One region of the Nonomuraea sp. C10 genome, then DNA from elsewhere that is predicted to be linked to it. Evidence: riboswitches for the same ligand, from Rfam matches in the RefSeq annotation. Region 1 holds a riboswitch; the other holds the start of a gene.
The links. Region 1 has a riboswitch for cyclic di-AMP ahead of FR742_RS16880 (D-alanyl-D-alanine carboxypeptidase family protein). Riboswitches for the same ligand answer to the same signal wherever they lie in the genome.
Positions count from the first base shown of each region.

Region 2: linked by a shared signal. The riboswitch ahead of FR742_RS04490 (D-alanyl-D-alanine carboxypeptidase family protein) and the one ahead of FR742_RS16880 (D-alanyl-D-alanine carboxypeptidase family protein) in region 1 are both predicted to bind cyclic di-AMP.

Region 1 is NZ_VPFF01000001.1:3,689,489-3,694,921, reverse strand. It holds gene FR742_RS16890 (family 43 glycosylhydrolase) at 1-128, opposite strand, end outside; gene FR742_RS45225 (family 43 glycosylhydrolase) at 125-517, opposite strand; gene FR742_RS16885 (hypothetical protein) at 738-1,178, shown strand; cyclic di-AMP (ydaO/yuaA leader) riboswitch at 1,287-1,420, shown strand; gene FR742_RS16880 (D-alanyl-D-alanine carboxypeptidase family protein) at 1,433-2,317, shown strand; gene FR742_RS16875 (DoxX family protein) at 2,423-2,797, shown strand; gene FR742_RS16870 (LacI family DNA-binding transcriptional regulator) at 2,819-3,823, opposite strand; gene FR742_RS16865 (VOC family protein) at 3,896-4,282, opposite strand; gene FR742_RS16860 (RidA family protein) at 4,326-4,712, opposite strand; gene FR742_RS16855 (LysR family transcriptional regulator) at 4,785-5,433, shown strand, end outside.
Region 2 is NZ_VPFF01000001.1:958,499-963,931, forward strand. It holds gene FR742_RS04490 (D-alanyl-D-alanine carboxypeptidase family protein) at 229-1,134, opposite strand; cyclic di-AMP (ydaO/yuaA leader) riboswitch at 1,146-1,288, opposite strand; gene FR742_RS04495 (SDR family NAD(P)-dependent oxidoreductase) at 1,393-2,067, opposite strand; gene FR742_RS04500 (IclR family transcriptional regulator) at 2,201-2,977, shown strand; gene FR742_RS04505 (fumarylacetoacetate hydrolase family protein) at 2,990-3,838, shown strand; gene FR742_RS04510 (zinc-binding dehydrogenase) at 3,835-4,845, shown strand; gene FR742_RS04515 (DUF1838 family protein) at 4,984-5,433, shown strand, end outside.

The sequences.
Region 1 (5,433 bases):
TTCTGACGCTCCCAGTCCAGGGTCGGGGCCGAGATCCGCCTGCCGAACGCGCTCGCCGTCCACGGGTTCGACATCGGCGCGATGAACAGCGACTGCAGGCCGTCGGACGCGAACGCCGAGAACGTCATGTAGAGGTTGCCGTCGAGGGGGGCAGGCTGCCCTGCTCCACCGAGTAGTACAGGTACCAGCGGCTGCCGACCATCTCCAGGTGCGGCGCCCACATCGTGTTGCCGCCGGTCCGTACGACGACCTGCTCGGGCGCGCTGCGCAGCCCGGCGATCGTCGCCGAGCGGCGCATGACCACGTCGGAGTTCCACGTCGTGGCGACGTAGTAGTAGAAGCCGTTGTGGAAGACCAGCGTCGGGTCGGCGCTGTTGGGCGTCGGGACGACGGGGTTGGTGAAGGACGGGCCGGGCGCCGCCTGGGCGCGGCCGGTCGTGAACAGGGCTGACAGGACGATCGTGACGACGGCGAGCGTCAGGATCCGGCGCGCCGTGCCCGGCAGGGAAGCCAACACGAGGACTCCTTGGGGGGTGGGGTCGACCGGTTGTGTTAGCGCTAACACAACTGGTTGCTTCGTCGTGCTCACTTGCTGGTGGAGAGACGTGTGCCAAGTGTTAACGCCAACACCCCAACCGTCAAGGGCGCCTCCGCCGCTGGCTGGGAGGTGGGACAACCTTCAGAGTGCCTGAAGCTTCCGCTAAGCTTCAGTAACCCTGAAGGTTGGAGGATCGAACGTGAGGGATCACGTCCTGCTGTCCGTGCACGTCCTGGCGGCCATCGTGTTCGTCGGGGGCTCGGCCGTGGCCGCGAGCCTGTTTCCCCGCTACGCCCCCGTGGCGGGCCCACCGGGCGAGGGCGAGCGCAGCCCGTCCGTGGCCGCCGCGCTGCACCGCATCACCCGCGGCTACAGCCTGTTCGGTCTGGTGGTGCCCGCCGTCGGCATCGTGATGGCGCTCGCGCAGGGCCGGATGGGGGAGCTCTGGATCGTCGCCTCGATGGTGCTGACCGGCGTCGCGGCCGTCCTGCTGGCCACCCAGATCTACCCGCGCCAGCGGGACGCGCTGCGCGACCCGGACGACGGGAGCCGGCTGCGCGCGCTGTCCATGCTCGCCGGCTTCTACAACCTGGTCTGGGCGGCCGTGGTCGTGCTGATGGTCGTCCGGCCGGGAGCGTGACCGGCGATAGCGCCGGTCAAATCCGAATTGTGGTGAGTTGCGGCGTTTGTCAGATTGCATTACGTTGAGGCTTCATTTGCCCAGACCGTGCGTGCCCCACCCCCGGGGAGCGCACGGCCGCCGAATCCGTTCGCGGAGCCGGGGACCCATTCCCCTTGGGGTGAATCGGCGCACCACGCGCCGTAGGGCACTTCCACGCCCGAACCCGTCAGCTAACCCGGTAGGCGGCATGGAAGCTAGGAGCAAGCCCCCAGATGAACGTCACCCACCGGTTCGGCGGAGCGCTGATCGGCCTCGCCGTCGCCGCCGCGGCGCTGACCGCCGGCAGCACCGCCGCCCACGCCGCCCCGCCGGTCGCCACCCCCGTCGACGCCGCGCACGCCCCCGCCGTCCTGGCCACGGCCGCCCACCTGGTCGACGCCACCACCGGCCAGGTCCACTTCAGCAAGGAGGCCGACCTGCGCAGGCCGGTCGCCAGCCTCACCAAGATGATGACCGCGTACGTGGTGCTCCAGCGGGCCGAGCCCACCGACAAGGTCGAGGTCACCACCGCCGACGTCGGCTACGCCGCCAGGGGCGGCGCCGCGGTCGCCCACCTGCGCGCCGGCGACACGCTGACCGTCGAGGACATGCTGCACGCGCTCATGCTGCCCTCCGGCGCCGACGCCGCGCACGCGCTCGCGCGCACGTACGGGCCGGGCGTCGAGGAGTTCGTGGCCGCGATGAACGCCACCGCCCGGCAACTCGGCATGAACGACACGCTGTACGTCAACGCGGACGGCATGCCCTACGGCGGCGGCGGCCACTCCACCGCCCGCGACCAGGTCCGCCTGGCCCAGAAGGTGCTGGAGAACCCGACCCTGGAGAAGGTCACCTCGACCCAGTACCACACCGTCCCCGCGACCTCCGAGCGCCGTTCGTACTCGTGGCGCAACACCAACCGCCTGCTCGGCACCTCCGGCGCGCTCGGCGTCAAGACCGGCTACACCCGCGCCGCCGGTTACACGCTCGCCTTCGCCGCCGATCGGGGCGGCAGCCGGCTCGTCGGCGTCCTCCTCGGCGAGACCAGCTCCAGCCGCCGCTTCCAGACCGCCGAGGCCCTGCTCGGCTGGGCCGGCGCCGCGGCCGCACAGCGATAGCGGTCTCCGTGCGAGCGGCCCGGCCAGGGCCGCTCGTACGGACGGACCGCCGCACCCTCTAAGGTCCTGTTGACCATTTCAAGCCGCGTGAGAACGGGACCCCCCATGAACCTCGCACTGTGGATCGTCGCGGGCCTGCTGGCCGCCGTGTTCGGTGTGGCCGGGCTGATGAAGCTGGCGCAGCCCAAGGAGAGGCTCGCGGCCGCCGGCCTGGCCTGGACGGAGGACTTCTCCGTCGGCGCGGTCAAGGCCATCGGCGGGCTGGAGGTGCTGGCCGCGCTCGGGCTGATCCTGCCGGCGACGTTCGGCGTCGTCCCGATCCTCACCCCGCTGGCGGCGGCCGGGCTGGTCATCGTCATGATCGGCGCCGCGGTCACGCACGGCCGGCGCGGGGAGCATCCGGCGATCGCCGTCAACGTGGTGCTGCTCGTCCTGGCCGCGTTCGTGGCCTGGGGCCGCTTCGGCCCCCATGCCTTCTGACGTGACAGCTCGGCCCGGGATTCACGGGTGCGCCGTCGAGACCCGCTCCACCAGGTCAGGCTGGAAGACCACGTGACGGTGCTCGTGGCCGCCGGGGCTGTTGGCCTCCTCCAGCAGCATCAGCGCCGCGGTGCGGCCCAGCTGCTCGCGCGGCTGGCGGATCGACGACAGCGGCACGGCCGCCGCCGCGGCGAAGTCGATGTCGTCGTACCCGAGAATCGCCACGTCGGCGGGGACCCGCAGGCCGCGCTGGGTGAGCTCCTGCAGCACGCCCATCGCCACCAGGTCGTTCGCGCAGAACACGGCGGTGGGCCGCTCCTCGCGGGCCAGGCCGGCCAGCTCCTTGCCGGCCTGGCGGCCGGTGGCGACGGTGAGGTCCGGCAGCGGGATCACGGTCAGCTCGCTGTCCGGGCCCAGCACGCCGGCCAGGCCGTGGTGGCGGTCCTCCACCTGGCGGACGGGGAACGGCCCGCCGGCGAAGGCGATCCGCCGGTGACCCCGGTCGAGCAGGTGACGCCCGGCGAGCCGGCCGCCGAGCACGTCGTCCACCGAGACGGCGCACCCGTAGGAGTGGCGCGACGAGCTGTCGAACGTCACCACAGGGATGCCCCGGGAGATCAGCCCGCCCAGCCGCTCCCGCTGGCCCGAGGCGTTGACCGGGGTGATCAGCACGCCCAGCGGGCGCTCCTCCTCGAACATGCGCAGCAGCCGCGCCTCCCGGGCGGCGTCCTTGCTGCTGTTGACCACCATCACGTTGACGTCGACGTCCTGCGCGGCGGTCTCGACGCCGTTCAGCACGTCGATGAAGAACGGGTTGGTCAGGTCGAGCGCGACCACGGCGATCGTCGTGCTGCGCCCGGCCCGCAGCTGGCGGGCGGAGCCGTTGCGCACGTAGCCGAGCTGGGCCACCGCCGCCTCCACCCGCATGCGGGTCTCCCTGGCCACCATCTCGGGCCGGTTGAGCACGTTGCTCACGGTGCCGACGGAAACCCCGGCGAGTCGGGCGACGTCTTTGATGCTCGGCATCGTTCCTCGGTCATGAAGTGCGGCGGCGCTTGAACCGTATCAATGCTACGGGCGCCCCCGAGAGACCGCGTCTCAGCGCGGATCGCGCCGCAGCGGATGCTCGGGCGGCACCTCCACCAGCACGATCCGGTGCCCGTCGGGGTCGGCGATCCAGAGCTCGATCAGCCCCCACGGCTCCCGCCTGGCCTCGCGCAGCACGGTGACGCCCGCCCGCCGCAGCCGCTCCTCCTCCCGGCCCACGTCGCGGACCTGCAACCACAGCATCATGCGCTCGCCCGCCGGTCCGCCGGAATGCCCCGACAGTTCGAGGAACCCCTGCCCGAGGAAGAAGACGACGCCGGGATGGTCCGGCGGGCCGAACTCCCGGTAGACGGCCAGGCCGAGCGTCTCGGCGTAGAAACGGCGGCTGCGCTCCAGGTCACCGGGGCGCAGCAGTACGCGGCTGCTCAGCACTTCCATGACCCGGAGCGTTCCCCGCCGGCGCCGGTTCAGGCGCCGCCGGTCAGGACGGACGGCGCGCGTACACCTCGATCTCGATCTTCATGCGCGGGTCGGCGAGCCCGCAGACCAGCATCGTCGCGGCCGGGCGGACCTCGCCGAAACAGCGGCGCAGCGCGGGCCAGCAGGGCTCGAAGTCGGCGCGGTCGGGCAGCAGGTAGCGCACCCTGACCACGTCGCCGAAGCCGCACCCGGCCTCGGCGAGCGCCGACCCGATGTTGCGCAGGCACTGCTCGGCCTGCTCCACCACGTCGCCGGAGATCGTCATGGTGGCGTAGTCGAAGCCGGTCGTCCCGGACACGTGCACCCAGTCACCGTCCACCACGGCGCGGGCGTAGCCGATCTGCTCCTCGAAGACCGAACCGCTGAGGATGGCGCGTCGCTCTGTCATGCGCGGCACGATAGGTGATCGGCGGCGATACGTCGAAGACGCGTGGACTCATGGGCTGATATCTCTGGGCGTATGGACCGTCCCGAGCTTCCGCTGCACCACCTGCACGCGTTCGCCGTGCTCGCCGAGGAACTCCACTTCGGCCACGCGGCCGTCCGCCTCGGCATCGCGCAGCCGCCGCTGAGCCAGCAGATCCGCCGCCTGGAGGAGAGGGTCGGCCACCCGCTCTTCCACCGCGAGCCGGGCCGGATCTCCCTCACCGCCGCGGGCCGGGAGCTGCTGCCGGCCGCCCAGCGGGCCCTCGCCGGCGTCGCGGCCGGGCTCTCCGCCGCGCGGGACGCGGGAAGCGGGCGGACCGGCCGGCTGCGGATCGGGTTCGCCGCCTCACTGGCGCTGACCGTGCTGCCCGGCCTGCTGCGCGCCTTCCTGGAACGGTTCCCCGAGGTGCGGCCCGACATCCGCGAGATGACCACGGCCCCGCAGCTCGCCGCCCTGCACGACGGGACGATCGACGTCGGCCTGCTGCGCGAGCCGCACTCCGGTGAGGCGGAGCTCGGCTTCGCGACGGTGCTGACCGAGCCCTTCGTCGCCGTCCTGCCGTCCGCGCATCCGCTGGCGTCCCTCCGGTCCGTCCCGCTGACGCGGCTGGCGGACTCGCCGTTCGTGCTCCTGCCCCGCGCGGCGGGGCCGGGCCTGTACGACCAGATCACGGACCTGTGCG
Region 2 (5,433 bases), 2.7 Mb from region 1:
CGCGCGCACCCCCGTCCCGGCACCGCGCCTCGGCGCTCAATCGTGTTCAGGTCAGCCGGCACCGGCTCCACCATCTCTTTCCTTTCGAAGCCGGGGCCTGGACCTGCGACCGGCGAGTAGGCGCGTGCCGGACAAACCGTCCGCACGCGCCGTTTTCGACGCTAGCCGATCGTGCGGCCCCGGCTGCCACCAGGCCACATCTTCCCAGGCAACAAGCAGGAAAGGGACCTATCGGTGGCCCGCGTGCCCCCAGTCCAGCAGAGCCTGCGCGGTCTGGAAGCGGCGGCCGGAGTCGGTCTCGCCGAGGATCACGCCGACCAGGCGGTTGCCGTCGCGCTCGCCGGCGAAGGCGAGCGTGTAGCCCGCGTCCCTGGTGTAGCCGGTCTTCACGCCGAGGGCGCCCGGCGCGGCGAGGAGGCGGTTGGTGTTCTTCCACGCGTACGAGCCGTGCTCGGACGTCGACTCCACGGCGTGGTACCGGGTCGAGGTGATCTTCTTGAGGGTCGGGTCATCCAGCGTCGCCTTGGCGAGCGTCGCTTGGTCGCGGGCGGTGGAGTGGCCGCCGCCCCGGTAGGGCATGCCGTCGGCGTTCACGTACACGGTGTCGGTCATGCCGAGCTTGCGGGCGGTGTCGTTCATCTCGGCGACGAACCCGGGCACGCCGGGGCCGTAGGCACGGGCGAGCGCGTGCGCGGCGTCGGCGCCGGACGGGAGCATCAGCCCGTACAGCAGGTTCTCGACGGTGAGGGTGTCGCCGGCGCGCAGGTGGGCCACCGAAGCGCCGCCCTGGCTGCCGTACTCGACGTCCTCGGCGGTGATCGTGACCTTGTCCGTCGGCTTGGCCTGCTTGAGCACGGTGTAGGCGGTCATCGCCTTGGTGAGGCTGGCGACCGGCCTGCGCAGGTCGGCCTCCTTGCTGAAGTGCACCTCGCCGCTCTTCGCGTCCATCAGGTACGCGGCGCTGCCGGCCACGGAGGGGGCGTTGGCGAGGGGCCGCTCGACGGCCGCGGCCGGAGTGGCGGCCTGGGCGGCGCCGGCGGCGGTGGTCATGGCGCCCGTGGCTACGGCGAGGCCGAGCAGGGCACTGCTGATCCGATGGCTGATCCGATGGCTGATCCGATGGGTGAGACGCATGAAGGGATTGCTCCTAGCTTCCATGCCGCCTACCGGGTTAGCTGACGGGTTCGGGCGTGGAAGTGCCCTACGGCGCGAGATCGGGCGCCGATTCACCCCGGAATGAGAGTGGGTCCCCGGCTCCGCCGGATGGCGGATTAGGCGGCCGCGCGAAGGCGCGGTCCGGGCAGAACACAGCGGTCGCATGGCGGACCCCGCTGCTGCAAGCCTCAAACGTAGCAAAAAGGAATAAAACGGTCAAATGTTCGCCTATGAAGCTCAGTACGTGGCGCGTCCCCCGCTGATGTCGTACACGGCGCCGGTGGAGAAGCTGACCTTGTCGGAGGCCAGCCAGGCGATCAGTTCGGCGACCTCCTCGGGGCGGCCGACGCGGCGCATCGGGATGAGCCCGGTGATGTGCGCCAGCGCCTCCGGGCCGGTGTCGGCGTTCATCGGGGTCTCGATGACGGCCGGGGCGATCACGTTGGCCAGCACGCCGCTGGTGGCGAGTTCCTTGCCGAGCGACTTGGTCAGCGCGATGACGGCGGCCTTCGAGGCGGAGTACGGCGCCATGTTGGGGTTGCCGTCCTTGCCGGCCATGCTGGCGATGTTGACGACGCGGCCCCACCCGCGCTCGCGCATGCCGGGCACGAAGGCGCGGCAGGTGTGGAAGGTGCCGTCGACGTTGACCTCGAAGGTGCGCCGCCAGCCGTCGAGCGGGAGCTGCCAGAGCGGGGCGTTGGGGCCGACGATCCCGGCGGAGTTGACCAGGATGTCGACCGGGCCGATCTCGTCGGCGGCGGCCTGGACGGCGGCGGCGTCGGTGACGTCCACGACCAGGTCCGCGCCGTCGGCGATGTCGAGGGTGACGACCCGGACGCCGTCGGCTTCCAGGCGGACGGCGGCGGCTCTGCCCAGGCCGCTGACCCCGCCGGTGATGAGAGCGGTGCGCATGTCTCTTTCCAATAGTTGGAATCGATAACACATGAGTGGAACTGTCTGTGAGGCTAACCGGCTCCCGCCACCCGGGGAAGCCTTCTCCGCGAGCAACTTCCGTTTCCTGGAACGACGGTCTAACGTACGGAATATGCCCGAATGGACGGAGGAGCAGCGGCTCGTAGGCTCCGATCGCGTGCTGGCGGTGCTCGCGGAGCTGGCCCGTCACCCCGACGGGGTGGGGCTGGAGGAGATGGCGCGGGCGGTGGACAGCTCGAAGCCGACGGTGCATCGGGCGCTGGCCTCGCTGCGCCGGGCCGGGTTCGCCAGCCGGCACGGACACGGCCGCTACGTGCTCGGCGACGAGTTCCTGCGCATGGCCTTCGCCCACCACGAGGCCCGCCCCGACCACGTCCGCGTGACCCCGATCCTTGAGGCGCTGTGCGACCGGTACGGCGAGACGGTGCACTACGCGGTGCTCGACGGCCCCTGGGTCGTCTACCGCTCCAAGCTCGACCCGCCGTCCGGGGCGGTCCGGCTGAGCTCCGTCGTGGGCGGCCGCAATCCGGCCCACTGCACCGGCGTGGGAAAGATGCTGCTGGCCGCCGCCCTGCCCGACGAGGACGCGGTGCGCGCCTGGGTGGGCGACCGGACGCTGGAGCGGCCCACCGGCCGCTCCATCGGCACGGCCGGGGAGCTGCACGCCGAGCTGGTACGGGTCCGCAGACAGGGCTATGCCGTCGACGACCAGGAGAACGAGCCGGGCGTCAACTGTCTCGCGGTCCCGGCCTACCTGACCTCGCCCACCGTGCCCAGCGGCGCGATCAGCATCAGCGGCCTCGCCTACCGCACCCCCGTGCGGGCGCTCGTGGACGACCTGCCCGCCATCCTCGCCATCGTCTCCGGCGATCGGCCCCCTTCCAGCTAACGGAGAAGACACGTGCAGCTCATGCGCATCGGCGCGCCAGGCGCCGAGAAGCCCGTCGTCCGCGTGGACGAGACCCACTACATCGACGTCTCCGACGTCACCCCCGACTTCGACGAGCGGTTCTTCGCCCGGGGCGGCGCCGCCCTGCTCGCCGACCGGGTCGCGACAGGTCAGCCCCGCGCGTTCGCCGGCGAGCGCGTCGGCGCCCCGATCGCCAGGCCGCACCAGATCCTCTGCATCGGCCTCAACTACAGCGACCACGCCGCCGAGACCGGCCAGGCCGTCCCCGACGAGCCGATCCTGTTCACCAAGTCACCCAACACCCTCGTCGGGCCGTACGACGACGTGCGCATCCCGCGCGGCTCCACCAAGACCGACTGGGAGGTCGAGCTCGGCATCGTCATCGGCAGGCGCACCTCCTACCTCGACTCGGTGGAGGAGGCCCGCGACGCCATCGCCGGCTACTGCGTGGTCAACGACGTCAGCGAGCGCGCCTTCCAGATGGAGCGCGGCGGCCAGTGGAGCAAGGGCAAGTCCGCCGAGACCTTCAACCCGGCCGGTCCCTGGCTCGTCACCCCTGACGAGATCGCCGACGTCACGAACCTCGGCATGTGGCTGACGGTCAACGGCGTGCGCCGCCAGACCGGCACCACCAAGACGATGATCTTCGACCCGTACGTCATCGTGCACCACCTGAGCCAGTTCATGGTGCTGGAACCGGGGGACCTGATCAACACCGGCACCCCGCCCGGCGTCGGCATGGGCCAGAACCCGCCCGTCTGGCTCCGGCCCGGCGACGTGATGGAGCTCGGCATCGACGGCCTGGGCAGCCAGCGCCAGAAGGTGATCGGCCCCCGGTGACGCGGGCGCTGGTGCTGACCGGCCCGGGGGAGGCGGAGGTCCAGGAGGTCGAGCCGCCGGTCGCCGCGCCCGGGGAGGTGGTGGTGGACGTCGAAAGGGCCGGCGTGTGCGGCACCGACGTCGAGCTGTTCACCGGCCACATGAGCTACCTGAGCACCGGCCGGTCCCGTTACCCGTTACGGCCGGGCCACGAGTGGTGCGGGCGCGTCACCGCCATCGGCGAGGGCGTGGACCCCGCCTGGCTCGGCCGCCGCGTCACCGGCGACACCATGCTCGGCTGCGGCCACTGCGCCCGCTGCCGCGCCGGCCGCCACCACGTGTGCGCCGAACTGGCCGAGATCGGCATCAGCCGGGGCCGCCCCGGCGCGCTGGCCGAACAAGTCGCCGTGCCCGTCACCGCCCTGCACCGGCTGCCGGACACCGTGGACCCCGCGCTCGGCGCCCTCGTCGAACCCGGCGGCAACGCGCTGCGGGCCGTCCGCGGCGCCGCCCTGGATCCGGGCGAGCGGCTGCTGGTCCTGGGCACGGGCACGATCGGCCTGCTGGCGGCGCTGTTCGCCCGCGCCCGAGGCGTCGAGGTCCACCTGATGGGCCGCGACGACGAGGGCCTGCGCCTGGCCGCGGACCTCGGCTTCACCGGCACCTGGACCAGGGCGTCGCTGCCCGCGCTGCCCTGGCACGCCGTCATCGACGCCTCCAACGCGCCCGGACTGCCCGCACTCGCGCTCGACCTCGTCGAACCCGCCGGCCGCCTCGTCTACATCGGCCTGGCCCGGACCCCGTCCACCCTCGACACCCGCGACCTCGTACTCAAGGACGTCACCGCCGTCGGCATCCTGGGCGGCTCGGCCGGTCTGGCCGGCGCGATCGCCGCCTACGCCGACGGCTCGGTGGACGCCCGCCCGCTGGTCGCGGCCACGGTCGGCCTCGCCGAGACGGCCGGCGTCCTCGCCGGCCGCCGTCCCGGAGGCGCCGGTCCGAAGATCCACATCGACCCCCGGCGCTGACGCCGCCTGGACAACCCTTCGCTCGGCATGATCACATATGGCGCTGTTCGCTTGCGTCTCCAAGTGAAAGGCGTTCACGTGTTAAAACGAAGCGTTACGGGGTTCTTAGCCCTTGTCGTCCTGGTCCTCGGTACCGGCATGCCGGGCGCGGCGGCGGACGGCGGCGCCCCCACAGACCCCGGGCCCGTCTACAAGACGGTCACCGACAAGAGCGCGAAGCTCTCCCTCCAGACGTTCGGACGCCCGGACGGGAAGGACATGGTCTTCCGGATCTCCGGCTCGGTGTACGCGAACATCGAGGGCAACAGCCTGGACCCGGAGCTGCGCCACGGCCAGAAGCTCTTCAACATCGAGGGCTACAACATCCGGCGGCTGTACCGGGTCCCCGGGACGACCCAGCTCTACCAGCTCTCCCGCGAGATCGTCTTCTACACCGACCCGGCCGACCCGAAGCACGTCGTGCGCACGTGGAAGAACCCGGTCGACGGCAAGACGTATCCCGTCGTCCCCATCAACAACGACACGGTCAACTTCGGCCCGTTCCCGATCACTTCCTCCTACGTTGGCCCGCCGCTGCAGCGCCTGCAC